One region of the Microbulbifer thermotolerans genome, then DNA from elsewhere that is predicted to be linked to it. Evidence: predicted binding sites of a transcription regulator. Region 1 holds the regulator's gene; each other region holds the start of a gene.
What was found. The regulator LexA, encoded in region 1, represses DNA repair genes until DNA is damaged. The targets are predictions, from matches to a motif close to ACTGTNTNTANANACAGT.

Region 1 (5,397 bases):
TGAAAAGCGCCGGTGTCCCAAGTGCGGTACCGCCATGGACAGCTATCTGTTGGACGAGCACCGCAAGCTGCATATCTGCGGCAACAACCCGGACTGCCCCGGCTATGAAGTTGAGCAGGGCACATTCAAAATCAAGGGCTACGATGGCCCCGTCATTGAGTGCGATAAGTGCGGTTCGGATATGCAGTTGAAATCCGGCCGTTTTGGCAAGTATTTTGGCTGTACCAATGAATCCTGCAAAAACACCCGCAAGCTGCTTAAAAACGGTCAGCCAGCGCCGCCGAAAATGGATCCGGTACCCATGCCGGAACTTCCATGTCAAAAGGTGGACGACCACTATATCTTGCGTGACGGCGCCACCGGTCTATTCTTGGCCGCCAGTCAGTTTCCGAAAAACCGCGAGACCCGTGCGCCTCTGGTAAAGGAACTGCTGCCGCACAAGGATGAGATAGATCCGAAGTATAGCTTTCTGTTTTCCGCGCCAGTCGAAGATGACGAAGGGCGCGATACGGTAGTGCGCTTCAGCCGCAAAACCCAGGAGCAGTATGTGCAATCCGAAGAAAATGGCAAAGCCACGGGATGGCGCGCCTTCTACCGCGATGGCAAGTGGCAGATAGACGCAGGTAAAGCCAAGCGCGCGCCCGCGCGCAAAAAGGCGATGGCGAAAAGCAAATGAGTAATCCTTATACCGGGATTGTGGCTTCGTCGCTGCGCAAGGCTGCGTTGCTGTTGGAGACTGAGAACGCCGCTCCGCTGGCGCGCACTGCGTTGTATGAGGCGGTAGTACTGCAGTTGTGGCGCGCCTATCGCGCATTTCTTGCCGAGTTGGCATTTCAGCTGCAATTGATGACCGAACCGGAGTCCGCCCAGACACTTGCCGAGTGTGCACAGGCTGCGGGTAAAACCTGCAGCCAGGCGGTGGAGCTCCAAGAGTTGTTGGCCAATCGCAACAGCTGGTTGGCGCAGATGCAGGCGGCCTGGAGGCAGTTGTGGCACTTCTCCCAAGAGAAATGCGGCGACCGGCCCCAGGGCGACAATCTGATACCGGTACAAGACATCTCGGCATCTGCCGCCCCGGTGCTGAATGATAGCCTGCTGTGGGAGTGGCACGGGGCTTTGGGGGAGCTGGTGCAACGCCAGCGCGCACAGGCGGAGGAATGGTAACGCCATTTCACCGCAGACCTGTCCTTCTTTTTCCTGTCACTGAATGATTGCCCCTGTGTTACACTGCGTGGAAATCGATGTAGAGGGAGAAGTCCATGTCCTCCGAAACTTTTGAAATTGTCGAACTGGCCAACGGCGATGTGGCATTGCGCCGGGCCGGGCACAGGGAGGACCCGCTGGTTCGCATCCATTTTTCGGCAGAAAGTCTGGAATTCCTGCGTGAACACAAAGTCGCTGTGGCGAGAGCAATGCTGGAGGCTGGAATAGAGGCTGTTCAGTATATGGAGGAGCAGGGGGCTGAGTATCTCGAGGAAGAGGAAGAAGAGGTACCGGTTAATCACACGGTACACTGACTGATGGGTGCGGAATGTTCGGTCGCGCGCAGGAGGGTGGTCTTTCCGTGCCCGGCTAGTTACTTCCGGGCCCCCGCAAGCAATGCCCCCGCGTAAGTTTTGCAAAGGCCGAGCGATCGATTAGCAAGCAAAGACTCGGCCTGAATATCAGATGTTCCGCGTCTACGGGTTTTGGCGGATCACGCCCACCGCAAGTCCTTCAATCGCAAAGTTTTTGTCCCGCATATCCACCTGTATTACTTCAAAGTCCTCGTTTTCCGGCAGTAACTGAACGGTTGCCTGATTGCCTTTGCGGCGGAAGCGTTTGACAGTCACTTCGTCTTCAATGCGGGCGACCACAATCTGGCCGTTGCGAGCCTGGTCAGTTTTTTGGACCGCGAGCAGGTCGCCGTCGAGGATCCCTGCGTCACGCATGCTCATCCCGTGTACCCTCAACAGATAATCCGCTGGCGGGTGAAAGAAATTTGCCGGCAGATCGCAATAATCCTCGATATTTTCCTCCGCCAGGATCGGATTGCCCGCCGCCACGCGGCCGACAATGGGGAGGCCTGTCTGATGATCCGGTATACGGATACCCCGGGAGGCGCCTGCCACCATTTCGATGGCGCCCTTGCGGGCCAGGGCCTTGAGGTGTTCCTCCGCAGCATTGGGAGAGCGAAAACCCAGTTCCTGGGCGATCTCTGCCCGCGTGGGCGGGTAACCTGTTTCCTCCAGATACACCTTGATCAGTTCAAGTACCTGGGCCTGGCGTGCAGTGAGGTTTGTCATGGAATCACCTGATCTTTGTCTGTATTTTTATACAGTTGCTGGGATTATATACAGATTTGACAGCAGTGCAATCCTCGGGGTGCAGCTGCTACATTGAGAAGGAAATGCAAAGAAAAGTATGTATTCTGACGATAAGTGCGACAATGAGGGAACACAATAATGTTAGATGCGAAAATGCCCGAAGCGTGGCGTGTGTTGCGTATTCAATCAGAATTGGTGGACGGCATAGAACGCCTGATTGCTCTGAGCGGTGCCGTCACCGTGTTCGGCAGCGCCCGTTTTGCGGAAGACAGCCCTGAATACAAGCAGGGCGTACGGCTGGGGGAATTGCTGGCCGCTGAGGGTATCCCGGTGATAACCGGCGGTGGTCCTGGGGCCATGGAGGCCTGTAATCGCGGCGCTTATCCGCAGCCAGGAACCTCCATAGGCCTCAATATAGAATTACCCTTCGAGCAGAAAGCCAATCCTTATCAGGACATCAGTTTACATTTTCGCTATTTTTTCGTGCGAAAATTCATGTTTGTCAAGCATGCGGTGGGCTTTGTCGGTTTGCCGGGTGGCTACGGGACTCTGGATGAACTATTCGAGATTTTGACTTTGGTACAGACCCAAAAAGTGCGCCGTTTTCCCATTGTACTGGTGGGCAAGCGCTATTGGTCTGGGTTGCGGGATTGGTTGGTGGATACAGTTTTGGAGAGGGCGTGTATCGATTCTTCGGACCTCGACTTATTCAAAATTGTGGATACCGTCGATGAGGCTGCCGAGTTGATTATCGAGCACATCAAAGAACGGGAATAAATCCGCTGTGGCCAGCTTGCTGGATGGCGGGTGATGTCAGTGATCAAGCTCGTCAGTTCCCGTAAAGCTCTCGCCTTCCAGGGTATCCAGCGGGTTGGCTGGTTCCACCGTATTTGCGTCCTGTTCATGAGCGGTGGTGCCAAAGGCGATATTGGCATCTTCAGGCGGTTCAGCGTCGACGATCGGCAAAGCCGGCCAGTGGTCCCGCTCGAACTCGCCGACGGCGCCATCCAGGTACTGTACTTCCACGGTCCCGTGTACTTCGTCGATGGCCACCACCTCGAATAACTCGCCGCTGTCGATATCTTCGTACCAATCGCCAATATCGGGTTTAGGATGTGCCATGGCTGCTTCTCCCAGTTGCTTTCCTTTCAATCTAGGGTCGGTCCACCCGTGGCAACAAGGCGCCATCCAAGCAGGAATATGCTAATCTGGCAAAACCAAACAGTTGTTTTAAATGATGGTTTAAACAGGCATGAGTCAGACGGATACCGTTAGCCGGATCCTGGATGCGGCGGAGATACTTTTCGCCGAACGTGGGTTTACCGAGACATCACTACGCACCATTACCAGTACAGCCGGTGTCAATCTCGCTGCGGTTAATTATCACTTCGGGTCTAAAAAAGAACTGATACAAGCGGTATTCGAGCGGTTTTTAACACCTTTCACCCAAGCTCTGGCTGTCGAATTGGACAGGCGTGTCGCTACCGGAGAGCCACTTACTGTGGAGGATCTTCTGTCGAGTATTTACCAAGTGGCCATAGGCAGCCTGGTGAAGCGGGGCAGGGATCCGCAGCGGTTTATGCGCTTGCTCGGGCTGGCCTATACCCAGTATCAGGGACATCTGCGCCGTTTTATCGTGTCCCGTTATGGCGATAGCTACCGGCGCTTCGCCGGTCTCCTGGCCCAGGCGCTGCCTGGATTGGACCCGGTGACCTTTTACTGGCGCCTCTATTTTATGCTTGGGGCCACTATTTTTACTTTGTCGAGCTTTGATGCCATCGAGGCTATCCTGAGGGAGGATTTCGGGGCGGAGAGCAGTCTCCAGGAGACGCTGGAACGCTTGGTACCCGCGGCATCGGCAATGCTTAAGGTCAACGGCTAGGACGCCATTGCAATACTATCTGACTCAGCGGGAAGGGAGTGGAGCGTGAAGGGGGGATAGAAGCGCACCCCACAACAGTAGCGTCAGAAAAGGGTGCAATCGGGCGGATTTACCTGGTGTCTGGCTGCCCCCTGCTGTGTCGTTCACATTTAACGAAGAGGATATTCCATGATCGGCCCGGTAATGATCGATATCGAGGGGCTGGAGTTGACTGGGCAAGATTGCGAGTTACTGCGGCACCCGCTGGTAGGTGGATTGATTTTTTTTGCGCGTAACTACCGCGATAGAGTCCAGCTGGAAGAATTGGTTGCGGCGATTCGCGAGGTGCGTCCCGAAATCTTGTTGGCAGTGGACCAGGAAGGTGGCAGGGTGCAGCGTTTCCGTAATGAATTTACCCGGCTGCCATCCATGCAAGCGCTGTGTGGTCGCGCAGATAGCGGCCAGTTACAGGACGTCGGTTGGTTGTTGGCGGCGGAACTGTTGGCGGTTGGCTTGGATTTCAGCTTTGCCCCGGTGCTGGATGCGGACGATCATCGCAGCCGCGTCATTGGGGATCGCAGCTTTTGCGCCGACCCTAGACGCCTGGCCGAGCAGGTGCGGCCTTTTATGCGGGGAATGCGGGAGGCCGGCATGGCGACCACCGGTAAGCACTTTCCCGGTCATGGCCATGTGATCGAGGACAGTCATGAGGAGCTGCCCGAGGACGGGCGCCCGCTGCAGGAAATTATGGCGACTGATGCGCAGCCCTTTATTGACTGTATAGAGGCAGGGGAGCTGGATGCGATCATGCCCGCCCACATCCGCTTTGTTCAGGTGGACCGCCGGCCGGTGGGATTTTCCCCGGTCTGGCTCCAGCAGACGTTGCGCGGGCAACTCGGTTTCAGTGGCGTTATCTTCAGTGATGACCTTTCCATGGGCGGCGCGGCTATCGCGGGAGGGTACGCAGACAGGATTCGAGCGGCTTTGGAAGCCGGGTGTGATATGGGGGTTGTCTGCAACTGCCGTGCCGGGGTTATTGAAATACTCGAGACGCTGGACGGCTATTCTCCCCGCCGCGAATCCAGCGAGCGGTTGAAAATAATGCGAGGTAGACCGGTGATTCAGTCCTGGCGGGAGCTGAAATCCTGTGAGCGCTGGCATAAAACACGTGATTGGCTGGCGTCCTGGATGTAGGGGGCTCGAGGCCGGGTTGCCGCTTTGTGAAGTATC
Region 2 (5,397 bases), 640 kb from region 1:
GCGGCCATGGCCGCGATCCGGCTTTAATCGCTGTATACCGGCACGAAATATCCCAAATCTGTCGCATGCCTGGGCGCCACTGCACCAACTATGATGCTCAAGTGGAAGGAGCAGAGGCGCCCCGCTCTTTGCTCAGTTGAGCGCGATTGAATTCTCCCCTGTTATTGAATCAGTGATACTTGCCGGTCGTAGGTATATGTCTGCAGGCCAAAGTGTCCGTAGGCATACGTATAAGTGGCATCTTCCCCCGCTATTTGACTGGAGTGCACACCGCCAACTGTGCAAAAACCGGTGGCGCATACAATTTGATCTGACCAGCTCTTGATGGAATACACCCTTCCCGCAATAGGCTTACCATAGAGCCAATCGAGAAATGGGCTGGAAACCGATAGACCATTGCTGCCGCAGGTACTGGTGTAAACGTTAAACGGATAGGTGCCACAACTCCAAAGCCCACGGTAGGCGCCAGCGACACCGACAAACGCATCCACCTGGTCTTGCACACCCAGCTTAATGATCTGCTGCGCCGCCAAAGTCACTCCCATGGAATGCCCGATCACATCGATCTTCCCGGTACAGGAATCGGCGATGGCGCTGCTGATCGCATCCCGCACAGGGGTCTCTTCCGAGCCACTGTGATCATTACAGGCAGCACAGGTCTTGGACCCCCAACTCGGTCGGTAAATCTCGCTTTCACTGTAACCCCGGCTCCTCAGCTCAGAATAGGTATTGTCCCAGTCCGACGGCGAACCGGTGTTGCCATGAACCAACACCACATTGTCAACGCAGCCGGCCTGCGCGGACGCGATATACAAGACGGAAAGCATCGGAATCAGGTATCCAGTGCGGATACACACAGAAAACAGGCTTTTCATTATTATTTTCCTTTTGTTGTTGCCGCCCTGTCACCACACCTTGTTCGGGCGACACCGTGGATGGAAATTGACAACGCAGACCCACAGCCACCGGGCTGCCGCTAAACTCTGAGCAATTCACCGCGCTGGAGCTATACGACCAAGGTCGTAGGCAACACAAGATCAATCGAATCTGAATTGACTGCGCTTAACAGCGATCGTTTTTCTGCAGCTTGCCGATCAGCCAGGCGCTGCTGCTACCTTGCACCAACAGGGAAAACAACACCACGCCGAACACCATCGACTGCACCGTCCACCAATAAGGCAATTCCGTCGGCAACGACAGCACCAAGGCCACCGCAACCACGCCGCGCAGCCCACCCCACCCCATAATCAGACGCCAGGCCTTGGGAATCTGCGGACCCACGAGGTGTGCCAGTGGCGCCACAAGAAAAATGGCCAGGGCGCGAGCGCCTATCGAGGCCGCAATGGCGATCAAGATCGCCAGCCACTGATGGGCGAACATCTCAAAGGTAATCGTGACTCCCATAATGACAAAGATCAGCGCATTGAACAGCAGCCCCAGCCAGTCCCAAGTGGGCTCCACATGCACCAAGTAGGTTTCGCACTGCTCGCGCAGGCAGACACGGGCCACAATGGCACAGGTCACTACCGATATGATGCCGGAGACATGCACCACATGCTCGGCGAGATAAAAACTTCCGAATGCGGCCAGCACCAAAGTCATCAACCCCGCTCCGGCCGAGCCCAAAAACAGCACCACAACCGCGGTCACCAATCCGCAAAGCAGTCCCACCGCCAAGCCGCCTGCAAAAGTCACCACAAAATACACAGCAACATCAGCGGCGCCGATCAATGGCTCCCCCGTTTCGATGCCTCCCTCCATCACACTGTGGCTGGCCACGCCCAGCACCAGGGAAAACAGTACAATCGCCGCCGCGTCATTAAATAGACTTTCCCCTTCCACCAGTGTCAGTAGCTCCGCTTCCGCATCACTCTGGCGCAGTTTAGTGACCACCGACACCGGGTCTGTGGCAGCCAGTATGGCGCCGGTAAGCAAAGCTGCGATCCAGGGAAACCCCTCTGGGTGGTTGATGCCGAAAAAAGTGAGCAGAGCGATGATCAGCGCACAGACCACCACGCCCAGTGTTGAGAAGAGAAATATCGGGCCCAGCCAGCGCTTGAGAAGGCGCGGCTCAATCTGCCAGGCGGCCTCGAAGATAAGCACCGGCAGTATGACGAAAAATACCAATTGCTGCAGATTCGCCGCCCGCAGGCCAGTGTCGTAATCGAGCACCGGCAACAGGACACCGGCGAGGACACCGGCAATCAGGCAACCGAGGGTAATGTCGGTGCGCAGTATCCGCGCCAACATCAGGCCTACCACCGCGGCTACGGCCATGTAGAGTCCCTGCCCCACCAAGGTGGTAACGCCTTCCATTTTTATCGCTCCGTCACGTAACTCCCTTATCAGACGCTATCACCGATTGTGGTTTGACGTTCGACGCGGCGCTGGAAAGCGGCACCGCCATGCCCCGCTCGTCTATGATTTCCACATGGTGGCGGCGCAGCTGGCGCGGTTCCGCCACGCCGCAGGAGTGAGCGATGATGCCCACCTCACGCGTCATGTTGCGCGCATAATTGTAGACACGCTCGGCCTTATCTACCGGGTCCAGTCCGCGCTGAAGGTCAGGATTGTGGGTAGTGACGCCGGTAGGACAGGTGTTTTTATTGCACTGCATCGCTTGAATACAACCCAGCGCGAACATGAAACCCCGCGCGCAATTCACAAAATCCGCGCCCATTGCCAGTGCCCAGGCCACCATCGAAGGCGTCAGCAATTTCCCGGAGCAGATCACCTTGACCCTGTCGCGCAATCCGTATTCCGCCAACAGATCCACTACCAGCGGCAGGCTGCGGTTGATCGGCAGCCCCATATAGTCCATCAGGCTCTGCGGAGCCGCTCCGCTACCGCCGTCGGCGCTATCGATAGTGATAAAGTCAGGCGCATACTCCCTTCCTCGCAGCTGGATGGATTCACACATCTCGCGCAACCAGCCACTGGCGCCGACCACTGTCTTGAAACCGGTGGGTTTACCGGTAACTTCCCGTATGTGGTGCAGCATATCCAACAGGCCGTCCACGCTACTGAACTCCGGATGCCCGTTGGGACTGATAGAGGGCTGACCGACTGGAATACCCCGCACCCGGGCGATTTCCTCGGTGACCTTGACGCCCGGCAGAATACCGCCCTTGCCCGGCTTGGCGCCCTGGGACAATTTCAATTCAAACATTTTCACCTGAGGGCGCTGCGCCAGGGCGCGCAGTTTGTCGTCTGAAAGATTGCCCTCCGCATCCCGCACACCGTATTTGGCGGTGCCGATCTGGAACACGATGTCGCAGCCCCCAACCAAATGATATGGCGACAGGCCACCCTCACCGGTGTTCAGCCAAATACCTGCCTTGGCCGCCCCCTTCGACAGGGCCGTCACCGCCGGCACCGAAAGGGCGCCGAAACTCATACCGGAAATATTGAAAATGGAACTGGTGCTATAGGGTTCCCGTACATAGCCTTCGCCGACGGTGACCTCCTCCGGTGGCACCGCGTCCTTCTCCAGGGTCGGGAAAGGATGATTCAGAAATATCACATCCCCCGGCTGGTTCAGCGGTCGGGTGGAACCGAAGGCCACAGTGGAATCAACATTCTTGGCCGCACGGTAAACCCAGCTGCGCTGTGCGCGGTTAAAAGGCAGCTCCTCCCGGTCCAAAGCGTAGAAATACTGACGGAAGAACTCTCCGAGGTGCTCAAAGGTGTAGCGGAAACGGCCCAGTACCGGGAAGTTGCGCCGGATGGCGTGCTTGGTCTGGCTGATATCCGACAGGTACATATAGAGCACATAAAGCACCAGCAGTACCAGCGCAAACGCAAACAGCAGCGCGAATATCTGGAGCACATTGACTGCGAAATTGCGGATAGCAGCTACCGCCTCTAAATCCATACTCCACTCTCCGGTTCGATTTGGCCCCAATTGTATGCCCTTGCGACAGGGGTTGCACAGCACAACAAGCCCACCCTAAACTGTATATTCATACAGTTTAGGGTAATGAAATTGGCCAACGAAGATCCCCGCAACTCCACCAGAATCCACAAGGGCCGCGGCGCCGCGAGCAATCTCGCCGGGCGCTTTGCGGTGCAGGTAAGCGCGCGCGAAAGCGACGGCTGGCAGAGCGAAGAAGAACCCCTGGAACGGCTGTTAACCGAGGCCATTGAGGAAAAAGCCAAGACGATTATCAGCAGTAACCGCTCGCCGGACCTGCCGTTCAGTCAATCGGTCAATCCGTATAGAGGCTGCGAACACGGGTGTATTTATTGCTACGCACGCCCGGCCCACGCCTATATGGACTTATCGCCGGGGCTGGACTTCGAAAGCCGGATTTTTTTCAAACCCAACGCGCCAGAACTCTTGGAATTGGCGCTGCGCAAGAGCGGCTACCGGTGCACCCCCATCGCTATGGGCACCAATACAGACCCCTATCAACCTCTGGAAAAAGAAAAGTGCATAACCCGGGAACTACTCGAGGTGATGCAACGCTTCAATCAGCCAGTGACCATCGTTACCAAAAGCCAGCTGATACTGCGCGACCTCCCCATCCTCGCGGAAATGGCGCAAGACAGACTGGCACAAGTGGCCATCAGCGTAACCACCCTGGACAACGATCTGAAGAGGAAGCTCGAACCGCGCACTGCGGGGCCATCGGCACGGCTGCGCACAATTGAGCACTTGAGCAGGGCCGGAATCCCCACGGCGGTTATGGCCGCGCCGATGATTCCGGCACTGAACGACTGCGAACTGGAAGCCATTCTAAAAGCTGCCAAGGTAGCGGGGGCGGAGTACGCTGCCTACATACTGCTGCGCCTGCCCCACGAAGTGGCGCCGCTGTTTCGGCAATGGTTGAGCACCCACTACCCGGAACGCGCCGCCCACGTGATGAGCCTAGTACAACAGAGCCGCGGCGGCCGCGACTATCGGAGTGACTTCGCCCAGCGCCAGTCGGGCACCGGCGTTTTCGCACAGCTACTGCGCCAGCGCTTCCGCGTGGCGGTCAACAAGCTGGGGCTCAACCTGCGTGAGTTAAAGCTGGACTGCACCCGTTTTCATACCCCGGCGCAGGCGGGTGAACAGCAATCCCTGTTCTAGGGAGCCTCTGATGAATTCACCTGAGCACAGTTGTTGGTTCCGAGGCGCTCAGGTAATGGGATGGATATTTCGAAAAGGCGCGTTCAAATGCAGCAGAGCCTCAAACGGTTTGCACGCATCGCCAACTGGCGGAAAATAGAGAGAAACTACAGTGGAAGCAATTTTTTGAGCAATTGGTTTGTCTACCTGATCCGCACCAGAAACGGCGCCCTCTATACCGGTATTACCAAGGATGTGGAGCGCCGCTTCTCCGAGCACCAAAGCGGAGGCCCTAGAGCTGCGAAAGCGCTGCGTGGACGCGGTCCGCTGAAACTGGAGTTCTA
Region 3 (5,397 bases), 770 kb from region 1:
GTAGATAGCTTTCCTTAAGTGTGATCCCGGACAGGGCTTCATGACCGAGGCGGGCCACCAGCTTGTCCAGCAGTTGGTGGCTGCGCTGTGTCTGGTTTTCCCCGTCGAAGAGGTCGCTGTCGAGTGTGTTTTCTTCCAGGGGCAGCAGCCGGTCACAGGTGAGACTCAGGGCCTGGGTGGGTTGCTCCAGCCGGATTCGCTCCAGTTGCAGCTTGGTCAGTGCAATCAGACGTTGTGGGTCCAGCATGGGGCGGGAAACTGCGACACTGAAAACTTTACAGCCTTGTCGGCCGAAATCCAGTTTCCAGCGCAGTTGGTGGCTGTAGAGCTGGCGCCGCTGCAGCTGCTGGCAGAGTTCGCGCACCAGCCGCCCGGCGGGAAACAACAGTTGTTCGCTGTTATCCAGTGGGCTGGGGAAAAAGAGTTCGCCGTGAAATTCCGCTGGTGGCTGATAGCAGGGCAGAGGGTCGTGGCGGCTTCCGTTAAGGCGCGCCAGATAATCAACGAAGCCGCGCCCGAAGCGGTTGCCCACTTCCGACAGGGGGATAGCCAGGAGCTGGCTGATGCGCTTGATGCCGCAGGCGTAGAGTTTGGCAATGGTTTTGTTGTCGCAGTCGAGCAGTTTGCTGGGGGAAAAGCTGATCCACTGGCGCCATTGCTGGGGGCTGGGCGGCGTTTGGGTTTGCTGCAGCCAGTGGCGGTGCTCCGGCAACTGGCTGAGCATGCGCGCGGCACTGGGGCTGTGTCCCAATCCCATCAGGGGGCTGATGCGCATTTGGCGAAGCTCCCGCCTGAGCTGCTGTAGCAGGGGCCTTAGGCCCCCGTTGGCTTTGAGACAGCCGGAGATTTCCAGGTAGAGGCAGGCGAAGCGGTCGCCTTCGGCGCTCACGGTGCCGGCGGGCTGGGTGGAAACGATGGGGGTGAAGCTGTAGCCCCACTGGGCCAGTTGTCGAAGTTGCCGTTCCTCACGCTGCATATCCCGTTGCAGTAGTTGCAGGTCTGCGCAGAGAGCGCAGGCAGTGGCCAGGCTGAGGCCGGTTTCCACACCCCGTTCGGTGGCGGGGCGGTTGGCTTCCACGATCAACTGTTGTTCCACCACAGCCTGGGGTTGGGCGCTGTCGTGCTGGGCGCGGGTGAGCACTTCTAGGGAAAGCTTGGGGAATTGGATACAGAGCCAGAGCATGGTTGTTTCCGTTGTTTGGGCTTTAGTGCAATGGACGGTCGCGACGGATTAGATCGGCGCTGCGGGCCAGGTGTAGTTTTTGGCCAGCTTGGCCGCCCAGCTGTTTTCGTAGCTGTACGGTCAATTGCTCACCGTCGCCGCCCAGCTGCAGGCGCAGGCCGGCAGGGGAGGGGCTGGCTGCCGCGGATAGGGGACGGAAGTGGAAGTGCAGACAGTCGCCTTCACGGGCGGCGACTTGCAGCCGGCGGAGGTCTTTGTCTGATGTTGGTCTGTGTCCCTGCCAGCTGACCAGGGCGCCGCAACAGCCCGATTGCAGGGCCTGCTCCATCGCCCAGAGCGCTTCTTTCCACCCCCGGGGGTGCAGTAACAGCAGTTTTTCCAGTTGTATACCGGCGTTGGCCAGAGCGGGGGCGTAGGGAATAAAGGGTGGGTTGACCAGTATTGCGATTTGCCCCTGCCGGGTTATTTCCGCCACTGCTGGTAGTAGCAGGGAAATCTCGCCGATGCCGGACCGGTCTATCAGTAGCTCAGTGGTGGCGCCGCGGGGCCAGCCGTGGCCGGAGAGCAGGGCGTTCAGGCTGGCGTAACCACTGTCAATGCCGTTGCGCCGGTGTCCGCGTTCATTGGCGGCCCGCCAGATATCCGGTCTCGCGAGCAGCTGGCGCAGCCGCTGCTGTTTGGTGTGATTTGCTAACTGTTTGTTTTGCAAAAGGTTTTCGGCGTTGCTCACTGTCTGCGGCCCTCGCTGGATGCCCCTCGGGAGTGGGATCTGTATATGTGTACAGTGTTAACTGTTTTTTTATACAGTAGTTTGTCCAGGGCAACAAGAGGGTTAAGGCCTGAGTGGCACTTTTTTGTACAGCGTAAAAGGGCTATGATTCGGCCTCCTTATCGACCGGCAAACAAGATGAATGGGGGGGGGAAGTGAGTATCAAGTCCGACAAGTGGATTCGCCGCATGGCCGAGCAGCACGGTATGATCGAGCCGTTTGAGCCGGGGCAGGTGCGCCAAAGCGCCAGTGGCGAGCGGCTGATCTCTTACGGTACCTCCAGTTACGGCTACGATGTGCGCTGTGCCGGTGAGTTTAAAATCTTCACCAATGTGCACTCTGCCACTGTGGACCCCAAGACTTTTGACGAGAACAGCTTTGTCGATGTCGAGGGGGACTACTGCATTATTCCACCCAATTCCTTCGCCTTGGCGCGCACTGTTGAGTATTTCCGTATTCCGCGCTCGGTGCTGACTATCTGCCTGGGTAAATCCACCTACGCCCGCTGTGGCATTATCGTCAATGTGACACCGCTGGAGCCGGAGTGGGAGGGGCATGTGACCTTGGAGTTCTCCAATACCACAAATCTGCCGGCAAAAATCTATGCCAATGAGGGTGTGGCGCAGATGCTGTTCTTCGAGTCCGACGAAGTCTGCGATGTGTCCTACGCGGATCGCGGTGGCAAATACCAGGGCCAGCGCGGCGTCACTCTGCCGCGGGCCTGATTCTGTGGCCGCAGCCGCGGCTGCAGATCACTTTCCTTATGAGTAAAAGCGCTTTGCGCCAGCTGCCCGAGAGTGTCGACGTTTTGATTGTCGGCGCCGGCGCGGCAGGGCTGATGTGCGCGGCGACTGCGGGCAAGCGCGGTCGGCGTGTGCTGGTGCTGGATCATGCGAACAGGGTCGGCAAGAAAATTCTCATGTCCGGCGGCGGCCGCTGCAATTTCACCAACCTTTATACCTCGCCGGAAAACTACTACAGCCAGAATCCGCACTTCTGCAAATCGGCCCTGGCCCGCTACACCCAGTGGGATTTTATTGCGCTGGTAGAAAAACATTCTATTCCGTACCACGAAAAGACGCTCGGCCAGCTGTTCTGCGACAACAAATCCAAGGATATTGTCGATATGCTGTTGGCGGAGTGCCGCGCGGCGAAAGCGCAGATTCGCACTCGCTGCGGTATTCAATCCATAGAACCGCTGGGGACTGGGTTTCTCGTCAATACCGGCTTAGGGAAAGTGGTCTGTGAATCCCTGGTAATCGCCACCGGCGGCCTGTCGATTCCGACCATGGGCGCCACTGGATTCGGTTACGACGTGGCGCGCCAGTTTGGTTTGAAGATCGTTCCCACCAGGCCGGCTCTGGTGCCCTTTACCCTGCACCGGCATCAGTTGGAGCAGCAGCAAGCGCTGCCCGGTAGCGCTCTGCCGGTAATTGCCAGCTGCGGTGAGGGCAGCTTCCCGGAGCAAATGCTGTTTACACACCGCGGCCTGAGTGGTCCAGCAGTACTGCAGATTTCCAGTTACTGGCGTGAGGGGATGAGCGTGGAGTTCGATCTGGTGCCGGGGCGGAATCTGGGAGAGTGGATTAGCGAAAAGCGCAGACAAAATCCGGACAGTTACCTGCACCGCGTACTGGCGGAGCTCTGGAGCAAAAAACTGGTGCAGCACTTTTTACAGCGCCAAGGGATCGATAGCCGGCCGTTAAAACAGTATGGGGAGACGGCGCTGGCCGATATTGCCCTCAAGCTGCAATATTGGAAATTAGTGCCCGCCGGTACCGAAGGCTACCGCACCGCCGAGGTGACTCTGGGTGGTGTGGATACTGATGGAATCTCTTCGCGCACCATGGAGTGCAAGACGCAGTCGGGGCTTTATTTTATCGGCGAGGTACTGGATGTGACCGGCTGGCTGGGGGGATACAATTTCCAGTGGGCCTGGGCTTCGGGGCATGCTGCGGGAGAGGTTGTGTAACACTATGGGCGATGTCATTCCGTTCAAGAAAAAAACAGCCTGGCAAAAGCACAAGGGAAGCAGCCTGTGCCGCGAGGGTTTCCACAAATGGGTGGTGGTTACGGAAAGAAAATTTGATGTGAAGCAGGGCAAGCTGGTTACTGAATACCGTTGCCAGCGCTGCGGCAAGACCAAAACCAAATTGTTGTAGGTGCTGTAGGAAGAGGGGGAATCCACAGGGGATTCCCCCTGTTTTTTTAGCGTTCGTACACACGCCGACCATAACGATCGTAGTAATAGCGTTTTTTCTTCTCGCGGTCGTAGAGCCAGCCTCCAACACCGCCGAGTACGGCGCCTGCCGCCGTGCCTCCGGGGCGTCCGCCTGAAATAAGGGCGCCAGTCACAGCACCCACGCCGATACCGGTACCGATGCGGCGGTCTGAGTCGCTCATGTTGGCGCAGCCCTGGCTGCCGAGTGCGGTGACGAGCAGGGCTGCCAGCCCCAGGTGTTTAATTGCTTGCGTAGCCATAAGAACCTCTTGCCTACTGCCAGACAGGGCTCAGTGTATTGTGGCGAAAAGAGAGTGACCAATAGAAAGTCAAGAGTGCCTGGAACGCGGAATGCTGCTTGCTCCTGGCGCTGACCGGTTTTGGTGGAAATGCTCCACACTTGTGGCGGCTTCATCCGCGACACTAAACTTTAAATACCTGGGTAGGGGAAGTCCCCGCAACAAGGGATGGCAATGACAAGCGGTCCGTAATAGAGACTGGACTAACCCGTAAATCGGCCCACAGCGGGTAACCACTGGTTTGAATGACTTCAGCGAGGTGAACAGCGGGTGTTGAGCCAGTCAGCTTGAAGAGAGGGAGCGGTCGAAATGAATTCGGCCGCTTTTTATTGGTGGCCAGAGCCCCCGGTGGTTTGCGCGGAGTCGATGCACGTACCACACATAGAAAAAACCCGGCTTGCGCCGGGTTTTTTCGGTAGGGCGATTAACGCTCTTCCAACGGCACATAGTCGCGCGCGGTGTAACCGGTGTACAGCTGGCGCGGGCGGCCGATTTTGTAGGGGTTGGAGATCATCTCGTTCCAGTGCGCTATCCATCCGGCGGTGCGGCCAGTAGCGAAAATCACTGTGAACATATCGGTGGGAATACCGATAGCCTTCATGATGATGCCGGAGTAGAAGTCCACGTTGGGGTAGAGTTTCTTCTCCACGAAGTACTCGTCTTCCAGTGCGATCTTTTCCAGCTTCTTGGCGATTTTCAGCAGCGGGTCATTCTCCGCACCCATCGCGCTCAGCACTTCATCGGCAATGCCCTGCATAACGCGAGAGCGCGGATCGAAGTTTTTGTAGACGCGGTGACCGAAGCCCATCAGGCGGAACGGGTCATTCTTGTCTTTGGCGCGTTTGACGAATTCACCAATACGGCTTTCGTCGCCGATCTCCCGCAGCATATTCAGCACTGCTTCGTTGGCGCCACCGTGCGCAGG

Region 2: A3224_RS05920 (PA0069 family radical SAM protein) is a predicted target of LexA. The motif match lies at 3,954-3,971, and genes of this name have one in related genera.
Region 3: imuA (translesion DNA synthesis-associated protein ImuA) is a predicted target of LexA. The motif match lies at 1,974-1,991, and genes of this name have one in related genera.

Annotation. Positions count from the first base shown of each region.
Region 1 is NZ_CP014864.1:2,051,611-2,057,007, reverse strand. Features, by position in the region: gene topA (type I DNA topoisomerase) at 1-676, shown strand, start outside; gene A3224_RS08665 (DUF6586 family protein) at 673-1,164, shown strand; gene A3224_RS08660 (hypothetical protein) at 1,260-1,517, shown strand; gene lexA (transcriptional repressor LexA) at 1,680-2,285, opposite strand; gene A3224_RS08650 (LOG family protein) at 2,445-3,083, shown strand; gene A3224_RS08645 (DUF6763 family protein) at 3,120-3,428, opposite strand; gene A3224_RS08640 (TetR/AcrR family transcriptional regulator) at 3,559-4,188, shown strand; gene nagZ (beta-N-acetylhexosaminidase) at 4,357-5,361, shown strand.
Region 2 is NZ_CP014864.1:1,409,487-1,414,883, reverse strand. Features, by position in the region: gene A3224_RS05935 (alpha/beta fold hydrolase) at 162-875, opposite strand; gene A3224_RS05930 (cation:proton antiporter) at 1,063-2,316, opposite strand; gene A3224_RS05925 (FMN-binding glutamate synthase family protein) at 2,330-3,874, opposite strand; gene A3224_RS05920 (PA0069 family radical SAM protein) at 3,980-5,074, shown strand; gene A3224_RS05915 (GIY-YIG nuclease family protein) at 5,162-5,397, shown strand, end outside.
Region 3 is NZ_CP014864.1:1,279,104-1,284,500, forward strand. Features, by position in the region: gene A3224_RS05350 (Y-family DNA polymerase) at 1-1,183, opposite strand, end outside; gene imuA (translesion DNA synthesis-associated protein ImuA) at 1,206-1,913, opposite strand; gene dcd (dCTP deaminase) at 2,108-2,677, shown strand; gene A3224_RS05365 (BaiN/RdsA family NAD(P)/FAD-dependent oxidoreductase) at 2,716-3,924, shown strand; gene A3224_RS05370 (hypothetical protein) at 3,929-4,114, shown strand; gene A3224_RS05375 (hypothetical protein) at 4,161-4,433, opposite strand; gene gltA (citrate synthase) at 4,897-5,397, opposite strand, start outside.